One region of the Macrococcus brunensis genome, then DNA from elsewhere that is predicted to be linked to it. Evidence: predicted binding sites of a transcription regulator. Region 1 holds the regulator's gene; the other holds the start of a gene.
The links. Region 1 encodes NrdR, which represses ribonucleotide reductase genes. Its sites were predicted from a motif close to AACACNATATATNGTGTT; they were not measured.

Region 2: nrdI (class Ib ribonucleoside-diphosphate reductase assembly flavoprotein NrdI) is a predicted target of NrdR. The motif match lies at 2,430-2,447, and genes of this name have one in related genera.

The regions. Positions count from the first base shown of each region.
Region 1 is NZ_CP092179.1:1,493,465-1,498,523, forward strand. Features, by position in the region: gene dnaI (primosomal protein DnaI) at 127-1,044, opposite strand; gene MGG13_RS07790 (replicative helicase loading/DNA remodeling protein DnaB) at 1,041-2,357, opposite strand; gene nrdR (transcriptional regulator NrdR) at 2,366-2,830, opposite strand; gene MGG13_RS07800 (SGNH/GDSL hydrolase family protein) at 2,942-3,604, shown strand; gene MGG13_RS07805 (glyceraldehyde-3-phosphate dehydrogenase) at 3,634-4,644, opposite strand; gene coaE (dephospho-CoA kinase) at 4,728-5,059, opposite strand, start outside.
Region 2 is NZ_CP092179.1:575,233-580,291, forward strand. Features, by position in the region: gene MGG13_RS03090 (peptide MFS transporter) at 1-693, opposite strand, end outside; gene queF (preQ(1) synthase) at 810-1,304, opposite strand; gene MGG13_RS03100 (DMT family transporter) at 1,354-2,202, opposite strand; gene nrdI (class Ib ribonucleoside-diphosphate reductase assembly flavoprotein NrdI) at 2,509-2,886, shown strand; gene nrdE (class 1b ribonucleoside-diphosphate reductase subunit alpha) at 2,858-4,963, shown strand; gene nrdF (class 1b ribonucleoside-diphosphate reductase subunit beta) at 4,988-5,059, shown strand, end outside.

The DNA of each region.
Region 1 (5,059 bases):
AACATGTCATCCATCAGGCTCACACCTACCCTGACTCGCTATATGATGAGAAATGCGTTTCATATCCTTTTATCATTGTTTGAATTGTTTGACTATAATGCTATTATACACCTTGCCGCAAATTTATCAAGAGCGACGATAATTTTTTCCGTTAAGCGGATAAGCTTCTGTCAGCGCATCAATTCGTTCCATCATCCGGTAAGCTTTTGTCTTCTCTTCGCCCACCTTCGTCTTCTGGAAATGATATCTCAGTTCCTCTTTGTTGAAGTTGGATGAGAAGAAAGTCGGTAGCTGGTTCATCATGCGGTAATGTAAGAGGGGTCCCAGCACTTCATCTCTGACCCACGTCGTCATATCTTCAGCGCCGATATCATCCAGCATTAAGACAGGACTTTTTTTGACGCGGTCCAGTTTTTCCGCATAAGTCTGATCATTGAAGCCATTTTTCAGTTCACGGATAAATTCCGGCACATAGAAAATGGTCGTATAAATATGGCGCTCCTTAAGCTGATTGGCTATCGCACCTAGAATGTATGATTTGCCTGTACCAAAGCTGCCGTAAATATAAAGACCCTTCGTCGGTCTGCCTGCAGCGATATCGTTACAGATTTCCATTGCCCGTTTAACGATATTAAGACGGTCCGTCCCCTCTAAATCAATCGAATTGATTTTGGCATTCAATGTTTCATACGGCACATGCATAGCAGTGACATACTGTTTCATCAGCTGCTCTTCGTCATGCACTTTTTTATTCGGACAAGGCGTGTAGCTGATCTTTATGCGGTTATCTTCTATATATAGATGCGGGGTATGCCCTTTGACGAAGTTGATGCACTGGCCGTAACTGGCGCAGCGGTCACAGAGCTTAGACTGGTCTTTATATTCCTGCAGAACAGTCAGATCTTTGTCAATCATGTCATCTGTCACGGCATGTGCTTCTAAGAACGGCTTGATTTCAGGATGCTGCACGGTCTCTTTTTTGACCTGCTCAATCCGCGCCATAATAGCGGGGTTATTCTTTACAAATGCACTGAACGGTTTCATGATTCACCCTCCTTCCAGAAGTTCTTCAGTTCTTCTTCTAGTTTTCGTTTTTCTTCTGCTAAATCTGTCACTGCTTCAGCGGTTTTAGGCTGTTCCTGATTGTTCAGCCATTCCGGTGTTTTTTCGTAGGATGCTTTTTCACGCTGAACTGTTTTTCTCGTTTTTTTCTTCTCTTCTACTTTCATCGCATGATTGTAGGCTTCCTCGCTGGAAGAGAGTTTGAGTTTCTTCCAGTTAGATGCTATCTCTTCTATATAGCTCTGCGGCAGTTTCATCTCACTGGTCAAAAGTACATACTGCAGCAGAATATTCATGACCCCAAAAGGCAGTTTCTCCCGCTCCAGAATACTTTCAACCATCCGCTTCTGTTTGACAGTCGGCTCTGACTGACTGAAACTTGCGAGCATCTCAATCGGACTCGTCGTGTCGAGCATCTCAAACCAGTTCTTATCACTCTTAGGCGCAGCTTCAGCTTCAGCAGAAATAGTCAGCGCCGGCAGATTACCTTCGTGTTCAAACTGATAGAAGTCCCGTGCATTACGTCTTAAGTCTTCATGCGATATCGTCTGGTTGGAGGTCAATGACTTCAGGATAATTCGTCTCATATCTGTCGGTGCAATGTCATAGAGTAACGACAGCTGGGCGATCAGTTCCCGGACATCTCTCGTCAGCTGCTCTTTTGTGATCATGTTCTGCGCGAGGAGCATCTCGAGCATCTCAAAATCAAACGTCTGCTGATGAACAGGGATGCCGAGCGACTCTCTCGTCTTAATCAGATGATCGTTACCCGCGTAAATTGACGCCGGTGGTGATTTCGGTGTGCCGTATATATCGATATAGTTCTTGCTGATTTCCTGATAACTTGAAACATCAAAACGTTCTGTGCAGAAATGACGTTTCAGCTGATTGAAACGCTCTTTGCCGACCGTCTGAAATAAATAGACAGACAACATGGGATCATTGAAAAACTGGTCCGGCATTACTGGACTGATCAGCTTATAGACAAAATGCTGTGCTTCATCCGTCACTTTCATAAATGATTTCATCAGACCGATGCCTTCTAAACGAAACCGCAGCTGCTCAAAATGGCTGAGATTCATCTTCAGTTCGTTCATAACGATATAGTGAGTGACCTCGTCAGAGACCTGGCTTTTCTCCAGAAACTGACTTAAATACTGATAGACCGCTATACTTTCGAGACCAATCAAAGGAATATACAGACGTTTTAATATCTCATCTGTCAGACTGGTTTCGACATAATTGGTCGTGACGACAAAACGGTCGGCCGGCCGTAACCCTGAAAAATATTGCATGTGTACACCTACTTCTTATTCTTATCGCTTAAAATCCCCTGCATCGTCGACAAGAGCTGATCGATATCTTTGAACTCCTTATAAACCGAGGCAAAGCGCACGTAAGACACCTGATCCAGCGTCATCAGCTGCTCCATGACGCGTTCACCGATATCAACTGATGATATTTCAGTCTTACTGCCCTCACGCAGCTGATATTCAACATCGTTTGCAATTTTCTCTAAGTCATCATATGCGACCGGTCTTTTCTCGCATGCACGTACCAGACCGTGCAATATTTTATCGCGGTTGAACGCCTGGCGCGTACCGTCTTTTTTAACGACGATAAGCGGAGACAGTTCTATACGCTCAAACGTCGTAAAACGAGTGCCGCACTGTTCGCACTCTCTTCTCCTTCTGATGGCATTCAGATCATCTGCATGACGTGAATCGATGACTTTAGACTGATTGTAACCGCATTTCAGACATTTCATATGATCGCCCCTTTAGTTAGTATCACTTCATTATACATGAATCAAGTCTTCATAAAAACTGTTATTGATTTTACTGACAGGGTATAATGACCACAAACGGAGGCGAAAAAGATGATTGAATTAGAAGAATTTGAAGAAGGCAATCCAGTCAACAAAGAACGGGAGAAATTCAACCGTAGAAATGAAGCCATTCTTTATCATGAAGATCCAGTCGGTGCTGTCTTTATCGGTGATTCCATCACCGCCTACTGGGATATCGACAGTTACTTCAGACATACTGAAGGCAAACGTCTAATCAACCGCGGGGTCAGCGATGACTATTCCATGTACTGCAGAAGACGCTTCGAAGCTGACGCACTGCAGCTTAATCCGGAACTCATCATATTGTCAGTAGGCGTCAATAATACGAAAGAAGCGTCTGACTCTGAGAAAGCAGCTGACATCATCCAACAGGTCGTGTCAGATATCCGGGCGATGGTCGAAGAGAGTAAGAACAGGGGCATTAACATTGTGATTCCTTCAGTCACTTCCATCAACCGTCCCCACACGGATCTTCAAGGTATCAGACAGGACGCTATTATAGAGATCAATCGCCGGCTAATAGAGTTCGCGACCGAGGAAAACATTCACTTTCTGAATTATTATGACGTTATGACCATAGATGACAAGCTGAATCCAGAACTGACGATAGATGGTCTTCACCCTCATGTCAAAGGCTACGATAAAATGGCGGAAGTTCTGACTAAACAGATTAAGAGTATAAAACTGCAATAAAAAAAGCTGGCATACGCCAGCTTTCTTTATTATTTCGCTAATTTTTGTCCCATTAAGACAGCAAGTTCTACAACACGAGTTGAGTAGCCCCACTCATTGTCATACCAAGAAAGGACTTTCACTTTATTGCCGTCCATGACGATTGTTGATAAGCCATCAACAACAGATGACATTGGGTTTGTGTTGAAGTCAACACTTACTAATGGTTCGAAAGTGATGTCAAGAATGCCTTTTAAAGAACCTTCTGCCGCTTCTTTAAACGCGTTGTTGACGTCTTCTACTGTTACGTCTTGTTTAAGGTCAACGACTAAGTCAACTAATGATACGTTTGTTGTCGGTACACGCAGTGCCATACCGTGTAATTTACCTTTTAATTCCGGTAAGACAAGCGCTAAAGCTTTTGCTGCACCTGTTGAAGTCGGGATGATGCTTTGTGCACAAGCACGCGCACGACGTAAGTCTTTGTGCGGGTTATCAAGGTTTTTCTGGTCATTTGTATAAGCGTGAACAGTTGTCATTAAACCGTTCTCAATACCGAATTTTTCGTTCAGGACTTTCGCTACAGGTGCCAGACAGTTCGTCGTACAAGATGCGTTTGAGATGACATCATAAGTTTCAACATCTAATCCTTCGCAGTTTACGCCGCGTACGATTGTCTGAACATCCCCTTTACCAGGTGCTGTTAACAGAACTTTTTTAGCGCCCGCTTTTAAGTGAGCAGATGCTTTCTCTGCATCGTTGAATTTACCTGTTGCTTCGATGACGATATCAATGTTCAGATCTTTCCAAGGTAATAATTCCGGATTACGTTCAGCTACAAGTTTGATTTCTTTACCGCCGACGCGAAGGCCGTTTTCAATCGGTTCTACTTCAAGCTCATACTTACCGTGAGTTGTATCGTATTTAATCAGATGCGCTAATGTTTCCGGCGGATAACTTGCATTGATTGCTACAACCTCTAACTCATCGTTCAGTGCTGCTGCACGGAATACCATTCTACCAATTCTTCCTAAACCATTAATTGCTACTCTAGTCGTCATGTCATTTCTCCTTATTGTGCTATACTTTTATGTCAATAGTATAACACAATGAATCTAATATGGAAGCGGTTGCTAGCAACTTTTTAGTGAGATTTGTAATATTCTGCGACAATTTCATTGATGCGTCTTTCCAGATCTAAGAGCGTGCCATTATTATCGATGACGACATCTGCTCTTTCCTTCTTATCTTCAATGGACAGCTGAGACGCAATGCGTGCAAGTGCCGCTTCCTTGTCCAGGTCATTACGCTTCATCAGTCGTTCAAGTTGTACTTCCTTTGTCACGTAGACGACCCAGACTGCATCAACCGTCTCTTCCAGTTTATTCTCATAAAGCAAAGGAATATCCATAATGACCGGTTTCCCGGCAGCAAGTGCTGACTGTTTCTCTTCTTCCATAATGTCTCTGACAATAG
Region 2 (5,059 bases), 920 kb from region 1:
AAGAATAATAGCAACAAAGAGCACACCTACATATAACCATGTTTTCTTTTTTGTTTCCGGTGTAATCGGATTCGGTACATTCAAGCCTGACAGACCGAGCGTCTTTTTCGCTGTCAGCACGTAAACGACAAGTCCGAAGAACATACCAATAGCAGCTGCCGCAAATCCGGCATGGAAGCCAATACGCGTCTGAAGGAGCCCGACAAGCAGAGGAGATAAGAATGCCCCTAAGTTAATAGACATGACGAATAACGTAAATGCAGAATCAACTTTTGAGTCGTTCTTCAGATAAAGTTCACCGACGTTGGATGAAATATTCGGTTTCAGTAAGCCGGTACCAATGATCAGAAAGAATAAAGCAACTAAAAAGAGTGTGAACTGATTAGGTAATGACAGTAAAATATGACCGATCATAATCAATATGGCACCGATTAAAATAGAGTGCCTTGTACCGAGTAAACGGTCAGCAATCCAGCCGCCGATAATACCACTCATATAAATCAGTGCGCCGTAAATAGAGACGATTTGTAAGGCTGTGCCTTCTTCAAGTCCGAAGCCGCCTTTTGAAACTTCATAATAAAGGTAGAATGCGAGAATCGCCTTCATACCATAGTAACTGAAACGTTCCCAGAATTCTGTCACCATTAAAGTGAAGAGTCCTTTAGGATGTCCGAAGAAACCCGTTCTTGGCATACTGTTGACGATTTCTTCACGCGTGTGTTGTGCCAAATCAATCTTCCTTTCCACAATAAAAAAATAAAAACAATGTATCTAATATACACTGTTTTTAATTCTCTGACAATTCAAATTTATCTATTAGTAATCGTTTCCGGATATAAATCATGGTTCATCAGTCGGTAGTTTGCTATTTCTTCATATTTAGTACCTGGGCGTCCGTAATTAGTGTAAGGATCGATTGAGATACCGCCACGTGGTGTGAACTTACCCCATACTTCAATATAATGAGGATCCATGAGTTCGATTAAATCATTCATAATAATATTCATGCAGTCTTCATGGAAGTCACCATGGTTACGGAAGCTGAAAAGATACAGCTTCAAGGATTTAGATTCTACCATCTTAATGTTTGGAATATAGCTGATATAAATGGTCGCGAAGTCAGGTTGACCCGTTATAGGGCATAGACTCGTGAATTCCGGACAGTTGAACTTGACGAAATAGTCACGGCCCTGATGCTTGTTATCAAATGACTCTAATATAGATGGATCGTATTCATATAAGTATTGATTGTTCTGATTGCCAAGCAGTGTAATATCCTGCAGTTCATCTTTAGAACGTGTCATAATATGACCTCCTTCATTAATCGTACTGATACTACTATAAATCTGTTGTTTACTCAAGCTTTGCTTTTCTGAACATATAATAGCTGGCGCCAAAGACGATGAAGTAACCGAGGAAGCTTAACATATCCGGTATTTGATTGAACAGGACGAAACTGATGATAGCGCTGAAGAGTACGGTTGCATAAAAGAAAATGGAGATATCTTTTGCGGGCGCATACTGATAGGCAATCGTGATACCGAACTGACCGATTGTCGCAAAAATACCGGACAGAATAAGATAGAACGTCTGAGTCATGGTCATCGGATGGAAGTCAGTCAGCACAAAGGGCAGCAGTACAATGGTTGAGAAGAAAGAAAAATAGAATACAGTCGTATAGAACTTTTCTCGTGGTCCCAGTACTCGTAAAGTAGTATAAGCAAAACCGGCAAACAGCGCCCCGGCTACACCAATAAGTGCATAGAACATATCGCTTGAGAAGCTCGGCTTAATAATGAAGAGAGAACCAAGAAAAGCGATGATGATGGCCGTGATCTGGTAAGGTTTGATCTTTTCTTTTAAAAACAGTGCACAAAGTAGAATGGTGAAGAACGGACTGAGTTTATTCAGCATATCTGAGTCGCTCAGCACCATGTGATCAATCGTAATATAATTCAGGACAACACCCACCAGCCCGAACGTGCTTCTTGCGATAAGAAGCGGCTGATTTTTCAGCTGGCCGAAGAGACGCTCCTGATACTTGATAACGAAGTAAAGCGGAATGATCATACCGACGATATTCCGGAATAATGTTTTCTGCAGGACGGGGATATCACCAGACAGTTTAACAAATGCACCCATCAGACTAAATCCGAGTGAGGCGATGAGCAGCGCAAGGATACCTTTTTGTATATTGTTCATGTTGACGACCTTTCAAATAGGATAATTCATTTTAACATACGCACTGTTTAAGTCTTAAATCGTGTCATCAAAATGTAATAATTTTTCAAAGCTATGTGTAGCAACAGGTTAAGAATTTCAGCTAAAAGTCAAGAGCCTAAATTAATAAATTTCTGGGTATAATCGATTGAAAGAGCGAACAAACGTGCTATAATATTTCATATATCTTGTGGTGCTTATGAGGATAAAACACAATATATTGTGTTTTATCCTTATATACCCTACATATTCAGTTTTAGAGCGTTTTTTACATAGGAAGTGATAAATGTGAAAGTAATCTACTATTCGCTCACGGGCAATGTGAGACGTTTCTTGCAAAAATCAAAATTTACTGGCGAATCATTGCTGGATATCCAGTCGATTGATGAGCCTTTTATTGTGGTAACAGGGACAATTGGTTTTGGTGAAGTACCGGATCCAGTTCGTCAGTTTTTAGAACGTAACAGCCGATATCTAGTAGCAGTCGTGAGCAGCGGCAACCGTAACTGGGGACAGAATTTTGCACGATCAGGTGATCTGATTGCAGCTGAATATCATGTTCCACTGCTTATGAAATTCGAACTCCATGGCAATGCGCATGATGTACAATTATTCAACGAAAAGGTGGATGAAGTAAATGAAAGTCTTAGACGACAAACAGTATAACCATATTGAACTTAATAACCAGGTGACAAAGCGTCGTGCAGACGGTTTCTTTGATATCGAAAAAGACCAGGACGCACTTGCCGTCTATTTAGAGGAAGTAAACGAAAAGACCATTCATTTTGATTCACCCCTTGAACGTCTTCATCATTTAGTCGACAATCAGTTCTACTATAATCTGTTTGAAGATTATTCAGAGGCTGATCTTGTAGAGATTATTGCTTATGCAGAGAGTCTGCCTTTTAAGTTTGCAAGCTATATGTCAGCAAGCAAGTTCTTCAAGGATTACTCGCTGAAGACAAATGATAAAAAATCTTACCTTGAAGATTATAAAGAACATGTGGTTATCGTCAGCCTCTACCTTGCGAAAGGTCATAAAGAGAAAGCGAAGGAACTCATCAATGCGATGGTTGAACAGCGTTATCAGCCGGCAACACCGACCTTCCTGAATGCAGGCCGTGCACGCCGCGGGGAACTCGTATCCTGTTTCCTGCTTGAAGTAGATGATTCACTGAACTCTATCAATTATATCGATTCAACAGCTAAACAACTTTCTAAGATTGGCGGCGGCGTAGCCATCAATTTATCCAAACTACGCGCACGGGGTGAAGCGATTAAAGGCATCAAAGGTGTCGCAAAAGGCGTACTCCCTGTCGCAAAAGCATTGGAAGGTGGCTTCAGCTATGCCGATCAGTTAGGTCAGCGTCCAGGTGCTGGTGCTGTCTATCTCAACATCTTCCACTATGATGTTCTTGAGTTTTTAGATACGAAGAAAGTAAATGCCGATGAAGATTTACGTCTTTCTACTATTTCAACAGGACTGATTGTGCCGTCCAAGTTCTTTGATCTGGCAAAAGAAGGCAAGGACTTCTATATGTTTGCACCACATACAGTAGAAGCGGAATATGGCCAGACACTGGATGATATCAACTTAGATGAAATGTACGACGAACTCGTGGCAAATCCTAACGTCATGAAGAAATCGAAGGATGCCCGCGAGATGCTGAACACAATCGCACAGACTCAGCTGCAGTCCGGTTACCCGTATTTAATGTTTAAAGACAATGCCAACAAAGTGCATGCGAACAGTAATATCGGACAGATTAAGATGAGTAATCTCTGCACGGAGATCTTCCAGCTGCAGGAGACGTCTGTCATCAACGACTATGGCACAGAAGATGAGATTAAGCGTGATATTTCATGTAACTTAGGCTCACTCAACATCGTCAACGTCATGGAATCCCGTAAAGTGCGCGAATCAGTGCATACGGGGATGGATGCATTGACAACAGTCAGTGACGAAGCGGACATCAAGAATGCCCCCGGTGTCGCAAAAGCGAACCGTGAACTGCATTCTGTAGGCCTTGGTGTCATGAATCTGCACGGTTATCTTGCAAAAAATAAAATTGCTTATGAATCAGACGAAGCAAAAGATTTCGCCAATACATTCTTTATGATGATGAACTTCTATTCAATTGAGCGTTCTATGGAAATTGCAAAAGAACGTCGGGAAGTCTATGCAGACTTTGAAAAGTCAGATTACAAATCAGGACAGTACTTCGATAAATATGTCAGCGCAAGCTTTGCACCGAAATCAGAGAAAGTACAGGCACTTTTTGAAGGCATGCATATCCCGACTCAAGAAGACTGGCAGGCATTAAGCGAACAGGTTAAAGAACATGGACTCTTCCATGCATACCGCTTAGCGATTGCACCGACACAAAGTATTTCTTATGTTCAGAACGCGACAAGTTCTGTTATGCCGATTGTGGACCAGATTGAACGTCGTACGTATGGTAATGCTGAAACGTTCTATCCGATGCCGTTTTTATCACCGGAGACCATGTGGTTCTACAAATCAGCATTCAGTACAGACCAGATGAAACTGATCGATTTAATCGCAACAATCCAGCAGCATATTGACCAGGGTATTTCGACGATTCTGTTCGTCAACTCTGAGATATCTACGCGTGAACTCTCACGACTATACGTTTATGCCCATCATAAAGGACTTAAATCACTTTACTATACACGTAACAAATTACTGAGCGTTGAAGAATGTACAAGCTGTGCGATCTAACTAATTAATGCAAGGATGGATAAGATGAAAGCAGTAAACTGGAATACGCAGGAAGACATGACCAACATGTTCTGGCGTCAGAATATCTCACAGATG